Regions from separate parts of the Pseudarthrobacter sp. 05T312 genome, predicted to be linked through region 2. Evidence: riboswitches for the same ligand, from Rfam matches in the RefSeq annotation. Region 2 holds a riboswitch; the other holds the start of a gene.
What was found. A riboswitch is a leader RNA that binds a small molecule or an ion and turns the genes downstream of it on or off. The one in region 2 is predicted to bind glycine.
Positions count from the first base shown of each region.

Region 1: it holds a riboswitch for glycine, as region 2 does, so the genes downstream of both, gcvP (aminomethyl-transferring glycine dehydrogenase) here and cycA (D-serine/D-alanine/glycine transporter) in region 2, are expected to answer to the same signal.

Region 1 is NZ_JBFTLY010000026.1:28,789-33,498, forward strand. Features, by position in the region: gene AC1DIP_RS21625 (ferritin-like domain-containing protein) at 1-80, shown strand, start outside; gene AC1DIP_RS21630 (MFS transporter) at 168-1,724, opposite strand; gene AC1DIP_RS21635 (TetR family transcriptional regulator) at 1,807-2,343, shown strand; glycine riboswitch at 2,439-2,536, shown strand; gene gcvP (aminomethyl-transferring glycine dehydrogenase) at 2,729-4,710, shown strand, end outside.
Region 2 is NZ_JBFTLY010000028.1:4,258-8,967, reverse strand. Features, by position in the region: gene purU (formyltetrahydrofolate deformylase) at 1-292, opposite strand, end outside; gene cycA (D-serine/D-alanine/glycine transporter) at 289-1,800, opposite strand; glycine riboswitch at 1,953-2,050, opposite strand; glycine riboswitch at 2,362-2,461, shown strand; gene gcvP (aminomethyl-transferring glycine dehydrogenase) at 2,615-4,710, shown strand, end outside.

The sequences.
Region 1 (4,710 bases), on a different contig from region 2:
GGCTGGAGCAGTTTGCCTGGATGGTGCAGGCGGAAAACATGAAGCCCACTGCCAAGGTCACCGCGGCCGACTCCAAGTAGCGGACGGTCCACACGGGCGTCCGGCGCCGAGGGATCCCGCGGTGCCGGACGCCTGCCTGCTGTCCGGGCAATACTGCGGATGTTCCGCTAAACCGCTTTGGGCACTTTGCGGAGGATGACGCCGGCGAGCACTGCCGCCGTCGCCATGAGCACCAGCCCGATTGCCGCCGTGACGTGCACTCCGGAATCGAAGGCGGCCGCCGCGGCGTCCTTGAGGGCTCCGGCGAGCGGCGCCGGCAGCAGGTTGGCTGCGTCCACCGCGCCGGCCAGCGTTTCGCTGGCGTTGTGCAGCGAATTGCCGGGCAGCATTTCCTTCAGCCCTGCCGGCAACCGCAGGTGCTGGTGGTAGGACGCCGTCAGGATGGAGCCCAGTACCGCAGTCCCCAGCAGCGAGCCCACCTCGTAGCCCGTCTCGGAAATCGCCGCCGCAGCGCCTGATTTCGCCGGCGGGGCCGAGTCGAGGATGAGGTCGTTCGAGATGGTTTCCGCCGTGCCCACGCCCAGCGCCAGGACCAGCAGTGCGGCCAGCAGCATCGCGGATCCGCCGCCATGGCTTCCGAAGGCCACCATGCTGTAGCCAATGGCGCTGAAGGACAGCCCCGCGGCCACGACAAACCCCGGGCGGACCTTGCGGACCAGCGGCACCACCACCAGGCCTGCCACCACCGTGGCCGCCAGCGCGGGGAGCATTGCGACGCCTGCCGCGGACGGGGTCATGCCTCCGATGAGCTGGAGGTGCTGGGCAAGGAAAAGGATGAAGCCGTTGAAGGAAAACAGGGCCAGGATATTGGCGCTGATGGCCATGCTGAATACCTTGTTCCGGAACAGGGACATGTCCAGCAGCGGGTGCTCCAGCCGGTGCTGGCGCCGCACGAACACAACGCCCATGGCCAGGCCGAAGGCAATGCTGCCCAGCCCGGCAGCGCCCGGACCCTCGGTGGCCACTGTTTTGATGCCGTAGACCACGGGCACCATGACCAGCATGGAGAGCGCGATGCTGGCGACATCCACCCTGCCCGGCGCGGGGTCCTTCGATTCCGGGATGAGGGCCGGACCCAGCGCCAGCAGGGGGAGCATGAGCGGCACCGATACCAGGAAGACGGCGCCCCACCAGAAGTGCTCCACCAGCCATCCGCCCAGTATCGGCCCCAGGGCGGCGCCGCCGGAAAAGCCCGCGGCCCAGATGGCCACGGCCAGTCGCCGGCGGTTGGGCTCCGGGAAAATGTTGCGGATCAGCGACAACGTGGACGGCATCAGCATGGCGCCGAAGAACCCCAGCGCGGCCCGGCCGGCGATCAGCCACTCAGGCGTGGGCGCAAAGGCCGTGGCGGCGGACAGTCCGGCGAAGCCCAGGCTGCCGATGACCAGCAGGCGCCGCCGCCCGATCCGGTCGCCGAGGCTGCCCATCGACACCAACAGGCCGGCCAGGACCAGCGGATAGGCGTCAACGATCCACAGCAGTTGCACGCCGCCGGGTTCCAGGGCCTGGGAGATGGCGGGAAGTGCGAAGGTCAGTGCCGTGTTGTCCACCGCCACCAGCAGGACGGGAAACATCAGCAGGCCGAGCGCAAGCCAGTCGCGCCATGGGCGGCGTGTGGGGGTGCCGTCCCCGTGGACTGCTGTGGGGCTGATGGAGGTCGTCATTCCATAACTGTACCGTCTGGACGGTATAGTTTGAAACTGGCATATTCCCGATTCGGACCCGCCTGAGGGCATGATGGGAGGCATGCCCCGAAAGCCTGTCGCCCGTGATGCGGTCCTCGACGCCTTCGAGTCCCTGCTGATCGACGTGGGGGAGCGCGCCGCCACCCTTGACGCCGTGGCCCGCAAGGCCGGCGTGTCCAAGGGCGGCCTGCTCTACCACTTTCCCAACAAGGAAGCATTGATTGCCGTGCTGCTGGACCGGTTGGAGGGCCTGGCCCGGGCAGACGCCGACGCGATGGCTTCGGCCGATGAAGGGGCTGCGGCCTACTTCATCCGTTCTTCGGTGTGGGCAGACACTCCGCTGGACCGTGTCATCGTGGCGGCCACCCGCCTGGCGGAGGTGGCGCATGAAGAGACGCGGCGCCGGTTCGCCGCCATCCAGCGACGGTGGCTGGATGAGATTGCGGCGGATGTTGGACCCGGCCTGGCCAAGGCTGTCCTGTACATGGGGGACGGGCTGTACTTCAACGCCATGCTGTCCGTGGGGCCTGCCCCGGAGGCGGGCGCCGGTTCCGATGTGGAGGAGCTCCTGGCCGCCCTGGAGCGGCTCCGCAGGTAGCCCCGACCATTTGCCCGGAGGGGTTGGGGCGTAGGACAATGGAGAGTTGTGAGGGCTGTCATCGGCCGTCATGATCGCAACAAATGAATAGCCTTTGATCTGCGGCGGGAGAGTCCTGCCCGAAGCACAGGCAGGCGCCGTAGGAGCAAATCCTCCCCGGGAATCTCACAGGCCCCTGTACCGCCGCGGCGAGGCACCTCTGGAAAGCAGCAGGCAGCTTCCGTTCCCCTGTGAAGGGGCCGGCATGACTGTTGTGCTCACCGACGGTGCAAGCGGTTCCTGCCCAGGCAGGCAACGCGGAAACTCTCAGGTCCAATACAGAGCGGGGAGGGACCCGGATAGCTGTGGCGTACCCTGCGCCGCCTGAACAAAATGGAGTTCCTTCGTGTCGGTTACCCCAGCCCCCACCACTTTCGTCGACCGCCACATTGGTGCACGCCGCCAGGATGACATCGACACCATGCTCAAGGCCGTTGGCTACGGCACGGTCGACGCACTGGTCGATACCGCCGTCCCCAAGGTCATCCGCCAGGAAACCGCACTCCGCCTGCAGGACGCACTCAGTGAAGTTGAGGTGCTTGCAGAACTCCGCCGGCTCGCCGCCAAGAACAAAACGGCCGTGCAGCTGATCGGCCAGGGCTACTACGACACCGTCACGCCTGCAGTGATCCGCCGGAACGTGCTGGAAGCCCCGGCCTGGTACACCGCCTACACGCCGTACCAGCCCGAGATTTCCCAGGGCCGGCTCGAGGCGCTGCTGAACTTCCAGACCATGGTCCAGGACCTGGTGGGCCTGCCCATCGCCAACGCGTCCCTGCTCGATGAAGCCACCGCCGTGGCCGAGGCCGTGCTGCTGATGCGCCGCTCCAACAAGGCCAAGCCTGCAGCGGACGGCAAGACTGTCCTGGACATCGACGTGCTGCCGCAGACCATCGCCATCGTCAAGGGCCGCGCCGAGGCGCTCGGCTTCGAGGTTGAGGTCGCCGACCTGTCCAACGGCCTGCCCGACGGCGACATCAACGGGATCGTGCTCCAGCAGCCCGGCGCCTCCGGCCGGGTCTGGGACCAGTCCGCCACTATTGCGGCGGCGAAGGAACGCGGCGCGCTGGTCACCGTGGCCGCTGACCTGCTGGCCCTGACCCTGATCACCCCTCCGGGCGAGCAGGGCGCCGACATCGCCGTCGGCTCCACCCAGCGCTTCGGGGTCCCGTTGTTCTTCGGTGGCCCGCACGCCGCCTACATGGCTGTCCGCAAGGGCCTGGAGCGGTCGCTGCCCGGCCGCCTGGTGGGGGTGTCCAAGGACGACGCAGGGGTGCCCGCGTACCGCCTGGCGCTGCAGACCCGCGAGCAGCACATCCGCCGCGAAAAGGCCACATCCAACATCTGCACCGCGCAGGCCCTGCTGGCCATCGTCTCCTCGATGTACGCCGTCTACCACGGCCCCGACGGGCTGAAGGCGATCGCGGAAACGACGCACGGCCACGCCCGGGTGCTGGCGGCCTCGCTGGCAGCTGCCGGTGTGGAGGTGCTGCACACGAGCTTCTTCGACACCCTTACCGTCCGCGTCCCCGGACGCGCTGCCGCGCTTGTCGCCGATGCCGAAGCGCGCGGCATCAACCTGCGTTCCATCGACGCCGATACCGTGGGCATCTCGCTCGACGAAACCACGACGGCGGCCATCGTCGCCGACGTCGCGGACGTCTTTGGGGCCTCCGTTGCCGCGGCTGAAGGCTTCGGACTGGAGGCCGCCGTCGGACGTTCCTCCGACTACCTGCAGCACCCGGTGTTCAACACGCACCGGTCTGAAACCCAGCTGCTGCGCTACATCCGGAAGCTGTCGGACCGGGACCTGGCGCTGGACCGCACCATGATCCCGCTGGGCTCGTGCACCATGAAGCTGAATGCCACCGCCGAGATGGAAGCCATCTCCTGGCCGGAGTTCGCCTCCATCCACCCCTTCGCCCCGGACTCCCAGACCGAAGGCTGGCGTGAACTGATTGCCGACCTGGAGGCGGACCTGACCGCGATCACCGGGTACGACCAGGTGTCCATCCAGCCCAATGCCGGATCCCAGGGCGAGCTCGCCGGCCTGCTGGCCATCCGCGGCTACCACCACTCCCGCGGGGAAGAGCAGCGCAACGTCTGCCTCATTCCCGCCTCCGCCCACGGCACCAACGCCGCCTCGGCAGTCCTGGCCGGCATGAAGGTCGTCGTCGTCGCCACCGCAGCGGACGGCACCATCAACCACGATGACCTGACGGCCAAGATCGAGGCCCACAAGGATGTCCTGTCCTGCATCATGATCACGTACCCGTCCACCCACGGCGTCTACGACGGGGACGTCCGTGAGGTCTGCGACGCCGTGCA
Region 2 (4,710 bases):
CCTGGGCCACCTGTTCAAAACCGGCCCGGAGGAGGTCGAGTTCCACCTCCACCTGTGAGGTGACGTGGACGCGCATGAAGAACCGGCCGCTTGCCCTGTCGCCAAACTGTTTGATGTCCACGATGTAGCATTCCTGCTCCAGCAGGTACGCCGCCACCGCCTGGACAATGCCAAGGGCATCCGGGCAATGGAACGTCAGCACGAATTCGTTGCCCGTTTCCGGCACCAGGGACTGGAGCTGCCCGGCCGCGGCCGTGCCGGCCTGCGACGTGCGGGCTTCCGTGCCGATCACCGCTTGACCCGCTCTTCCCCCGCTTCTGCGGCGGCACCCGGACGGACAGCCTTGCCGGATGCGGCGTCGGTGAAGTCCTGGTCAGCCTGCAGTTCAGCCTGGAACGTGGCAAAACGGGCCTGGTGTGCGGGCCGGCGGCGGAGGATGAACCACGCAGCGCCCAGCAGGATGAACCAGACCGGGGTGACCAGCAGGGCCACCAGGGTGTCCGGCTGGGTGGTGAGGGTCCAGATCACGAAGCCGAAGAAGGCGAAGACCACCCAGACCATGGCAACACCGCCGGGCATCTTGAACTTCGATGCTTCATGCAGGTGCGGCCGGCGGCGGCGGAAGGCGATGTAGCTGGCCAGGATGATCGACCAGACAAAGACAAAGCAGACGGCGGAGACGGTGGTCACCATGTCGAAGGCCTTGCCCACGTCCTGGCCCGCATACATGAGGACGACGCCGGACAGCAGCAGCACGCAGGAGAGGAACAGTGCGTTCTGGGGCACCTGCCGGCGGGACAGTTTGCCAAAGACGTCCGGAGCGTCGCCTTCCTGGGCAAGGCCAAAGACCATACGCGAGGTGGAGTAGATGCCGGAGTTGGCGGAGGACATTGCGGAGCTCAGCACCACGAGGTTGACCACGGTGGCCGCGGCACCCAGGCCCGCCAGGGAAAACATGGCGATGAACGGGCTGTGGCCTGCCCTGAACTCGGTCCAGGGGGTGACAGCCATCAGGATGATGAGGGCACCTACGTAGAAGAGCAGCACGCGGATGGGGATGGAGTTGATGGCCTTGGGCAGGTTCCGCTCAGGGTTCTTGGCCTCGGCGGCGGTGGTGCCCACCAGTTCGATGCCCACGAAGGCGAAGACGGCGATCTGGAAGCCGGCCACGAAGCCCATGAACTCGTTCGGGAAGAATCCGCCGTGGCTCCACAGGTTGGTGAAGGTGGCAGGGCCGGCGTCGGACTGGAAACCGGAGAAGATCATGAACAGGCCAACGATGATCAGGGCGGCAATGGCAACGATCTTGATCAATGCGAACCAGAACTCCGTCTCGCCAAAGGCCTTGACGGTGGTGAGGTTCAGCAGGAGCAGGATGGCCACGGTGGCCAGGCCGGGGATCCACAGGGGCACCCCGGGCCACAGTTCACGGGAGTAGCCTGCGATGGCAATGACATCGGCGATGCCGGTGATGACCCAGCAGAACCAGTAGGTCCAGCCCGTGAAGAAGCCGGCCCAGGGGCCCAGTAGGTCTGCGGCGAAATCGCTGAAGGACTTGTAGTTGAGGTTGCTGAGCAGCAGTTCTCCCATGGCACGCATGACGAAGAACAGCATGAAGCCGATGATCATGTACACGAAGATCACCGAGGGGCCGGCTGCCGAAATGGTCTTTCCGGAACCCATGAACAGGCCGGTGCCGATTGCGCCGCCGATGGCGATCAGTTGGATGTGGCGGTTGCTGAGCTGCCGCTCCAGGTGCGGGGCTCCGCCGCCGGGGGACGTCGGGGAATGGGTCGTCATTGAGGAACTCCATCGTTCGAGCGGCACCCGGGGTGTCGCAAAGATTGGATTTCCTCCCCGCTCTGTCTGGGACCTGAGAGTTTCCACGCGCCGGATGGCGTGCTTGCACCGTCGGTGAGCCAGGACAGGGCCTGGCTGCTTTCCAGAGTTGCCTCACCGCGGCGGTACGTGGGCCTGAGAGTTTCCTGGGGAGGGTTTGCTCCTACGGCGCCTGCTGAACGTACCGGCAGGGCTCTCCCGCCGCAGGTCAAAAGCGTTGATTGGTAAATCAGTGTTCAGTTATCGGAGTGCATCCGCTGTGGACTTCAAGCCGCACGGCGCATTTTTGGGCCTCCGGCAATCACAGCCGGCGACGGAGCGCCCAGCGTTCTTTGGGCCAGTTCCGCTGCCCGGCCGGATCACGGGGTTCAGTGTGGCGTCGGTCACGAACAAAAGTCAAGCCCGCCATGACAGCACCTGCGTAACGGTCCCGCCGGCGTGCTTCATGACGGACCGATTTGCTCCCCGGGGCCGCCATCCTGTAACTTGTGAGCCGAATCACCCACATTTCAATAAGCCTTTCGAGCTGTGGCGGGAGAGTTCTCCCGGCCATCACCGGGCAGGCGCCGTAGGAGCAAATCCTCCCCAGGAATCTCTCAGGCCCATGTACCGTCACGGCGAGGCGACTCTGGAAAGCAGTGCTGCTCCGGCGGCACTCACCGACGGTGCAAGCAGGCCTTTGCTGGGTTTGCGGAATCTCTCAGGTCCAATACAGAGCGGGGAGGGACCCGATCCATGCCGAGCCACCCGTGGCCGGCCAAACCTGGAGTTCCTCATGACGATTCAATCCCAACCGTCTGCCTTCGCGGACCGGCACATTGGTGCGCGCCGCCAGGCTGACGTCGACACCATGCTCAAGGCCGTTGGCTACGACAGCGTTGACGGTTTGGTGGACATCGCTGTCCCCAATTCGATCCGCCAGTCCAAGCCGCTCGCGCTCAAGGGCGCCCTGAGCGAGGTTGAGGTGCTTGCGGAACTGCGCCGGCTCGCCGCCAAGAACAAGACCGCTGTCCAGATGATCGGGCAGGGCTACTACGACACCGTCACGCCTGCAGTGATTCGCCGGAACGTGCTGGAAGCCCCGGCCTGGTACACCGCCTACACGCCGTACCAGCCCGAGATTTCCCAGGGCCGGCTCGAGGCGCTGCTGAACTTCCAGACCATGGTCCAGGATCTCGTGGGCCTGCCCATCGCCAACGCCTCGCTGCTGGATGAAGCCACCGCCGTGGCCGAAGCCGTGCTGATGATGCGCCGCGCCAACAAGAACAAGGACGCCCGCGACGGCAAGACCGTCCTGGACGCCGACGTGCTGCCGCAGACCATCGCCATCGTCAAGGGCCGCGCCGAGGCGCTCGGCTTCGAGGTTGAGGTCGCCGACCTGTCCAAGGGCCTCCCTGAAGGCGCGATCAACGGGATCGTGCTCCAGCAGCCCGGCGTCTCCGGCCGCGTCTTCAACCACGCAGGCGTCATCGCCGAGGCCAAGGAACGCGGCGCGCTGGTCACGGTTGCCGCTGACCTGCTGGCCCTGACCCTGATCACCCCTCCCGGTGAGCAGGGCGCCGACATCGCCGTCGGCTCCACGCAGCGTTTCGGCGTACCGCTGTTCTTCGGTGGCCCGCACGCCGCCTACATGGCCGTCGCCAAGGGCCTGGAGCGTTCCATGCCCGGCCGCCTGGTGGGTGTGTCCAAGGACGACGCCGGCCTGCCCGCCTACCGCCTGGCACTCCAGACCCGCGAGCAGCACATCCGCCGCGAGAAGGCCACGTCCAACATCTGCACCGCGCAGGCCCTGCTGGCCATCGTGTCCTCCTTCTACGCCGTCTACCACGGCCCGGACGGACTGAAGGCCATCGCCGAGCGCGTGCACAACAACGCCCGCGTCCTCGCCACCACCCTCAAGGTCGCCGGACGGGAACTGGCCACCGAGACCTTCTTCGACACGGTCACGGTCTCCGTTCCCGGCAAGGCCGCCAAGGTCATCACCGCGGCTGAAGCACGCGGCATCAACCTGCGCTACATCGACGCGGACACCATCGGTGTCTCCACGGATGAAACCACGACGCCGGAAATCCTGTCCGCGATCGCCGTCGCCTTCGGTGGCGGGCCGGTGGTGGACGCCGAGGGCTTCGAGCTGCCCGCAGAGGTGCTCCGCACCTCCGAGTACCTGCAGCACCCGGTGTTCAACACCCACCGTTCCGAAACCCAGCTGCTGCGCTACATCCGCAGGCTGTCCGACCGGGACCTCGCGCTGGACCGCACCATGATCCCGCTGGGCTCGTGCACCATGAAGCTGAACGCCACCGCCGAGATGGAAGCCATCTCCTGGCCCGAGTTCGCCTCCATCCACCCCTTCGCCCCGGACTCCCAGACCGAGGGCTGGCGTGAACTGATCAGCGGCCTGGAAGCCGACCTTGCGGAAATCACCGGCTACGACCAGGTGTCCCTCCAGCCCAACGCCGGATCCCAGGGCGAGCTCGCCGGCCTGCTGGCCATCCGCGGCTACCACCGTGCCAACGGCGACACCCAGCGCAACGTCTGCCTGATCCCCGCCTCCGCCCACGGCACCAATGCCGCCTCCGCAGTCCTGGCCGGCATGAAGGTCGTCGTCGTCGCCACCGCCGCGGACGGCACGATCGACCACGAGGACCTGTACGCGAAGATCGAGGCGAACAAGGACGTCCTCTCGGCGATCATGATCACCTACCCGTCCACCCACGGTGTCTACGACGCGGACGTGACCGAGATCTGCGAGGCTGTCCATGCTGCCGGCGGCCAGGTCTACGTTGACGGCGCCAACCTGAACGCCCTGGTGGGCCTGGCCCAGCCCGGCAAGTTCGGCGGCGACGTCTCCCACCTGAACCTGCACAAGAC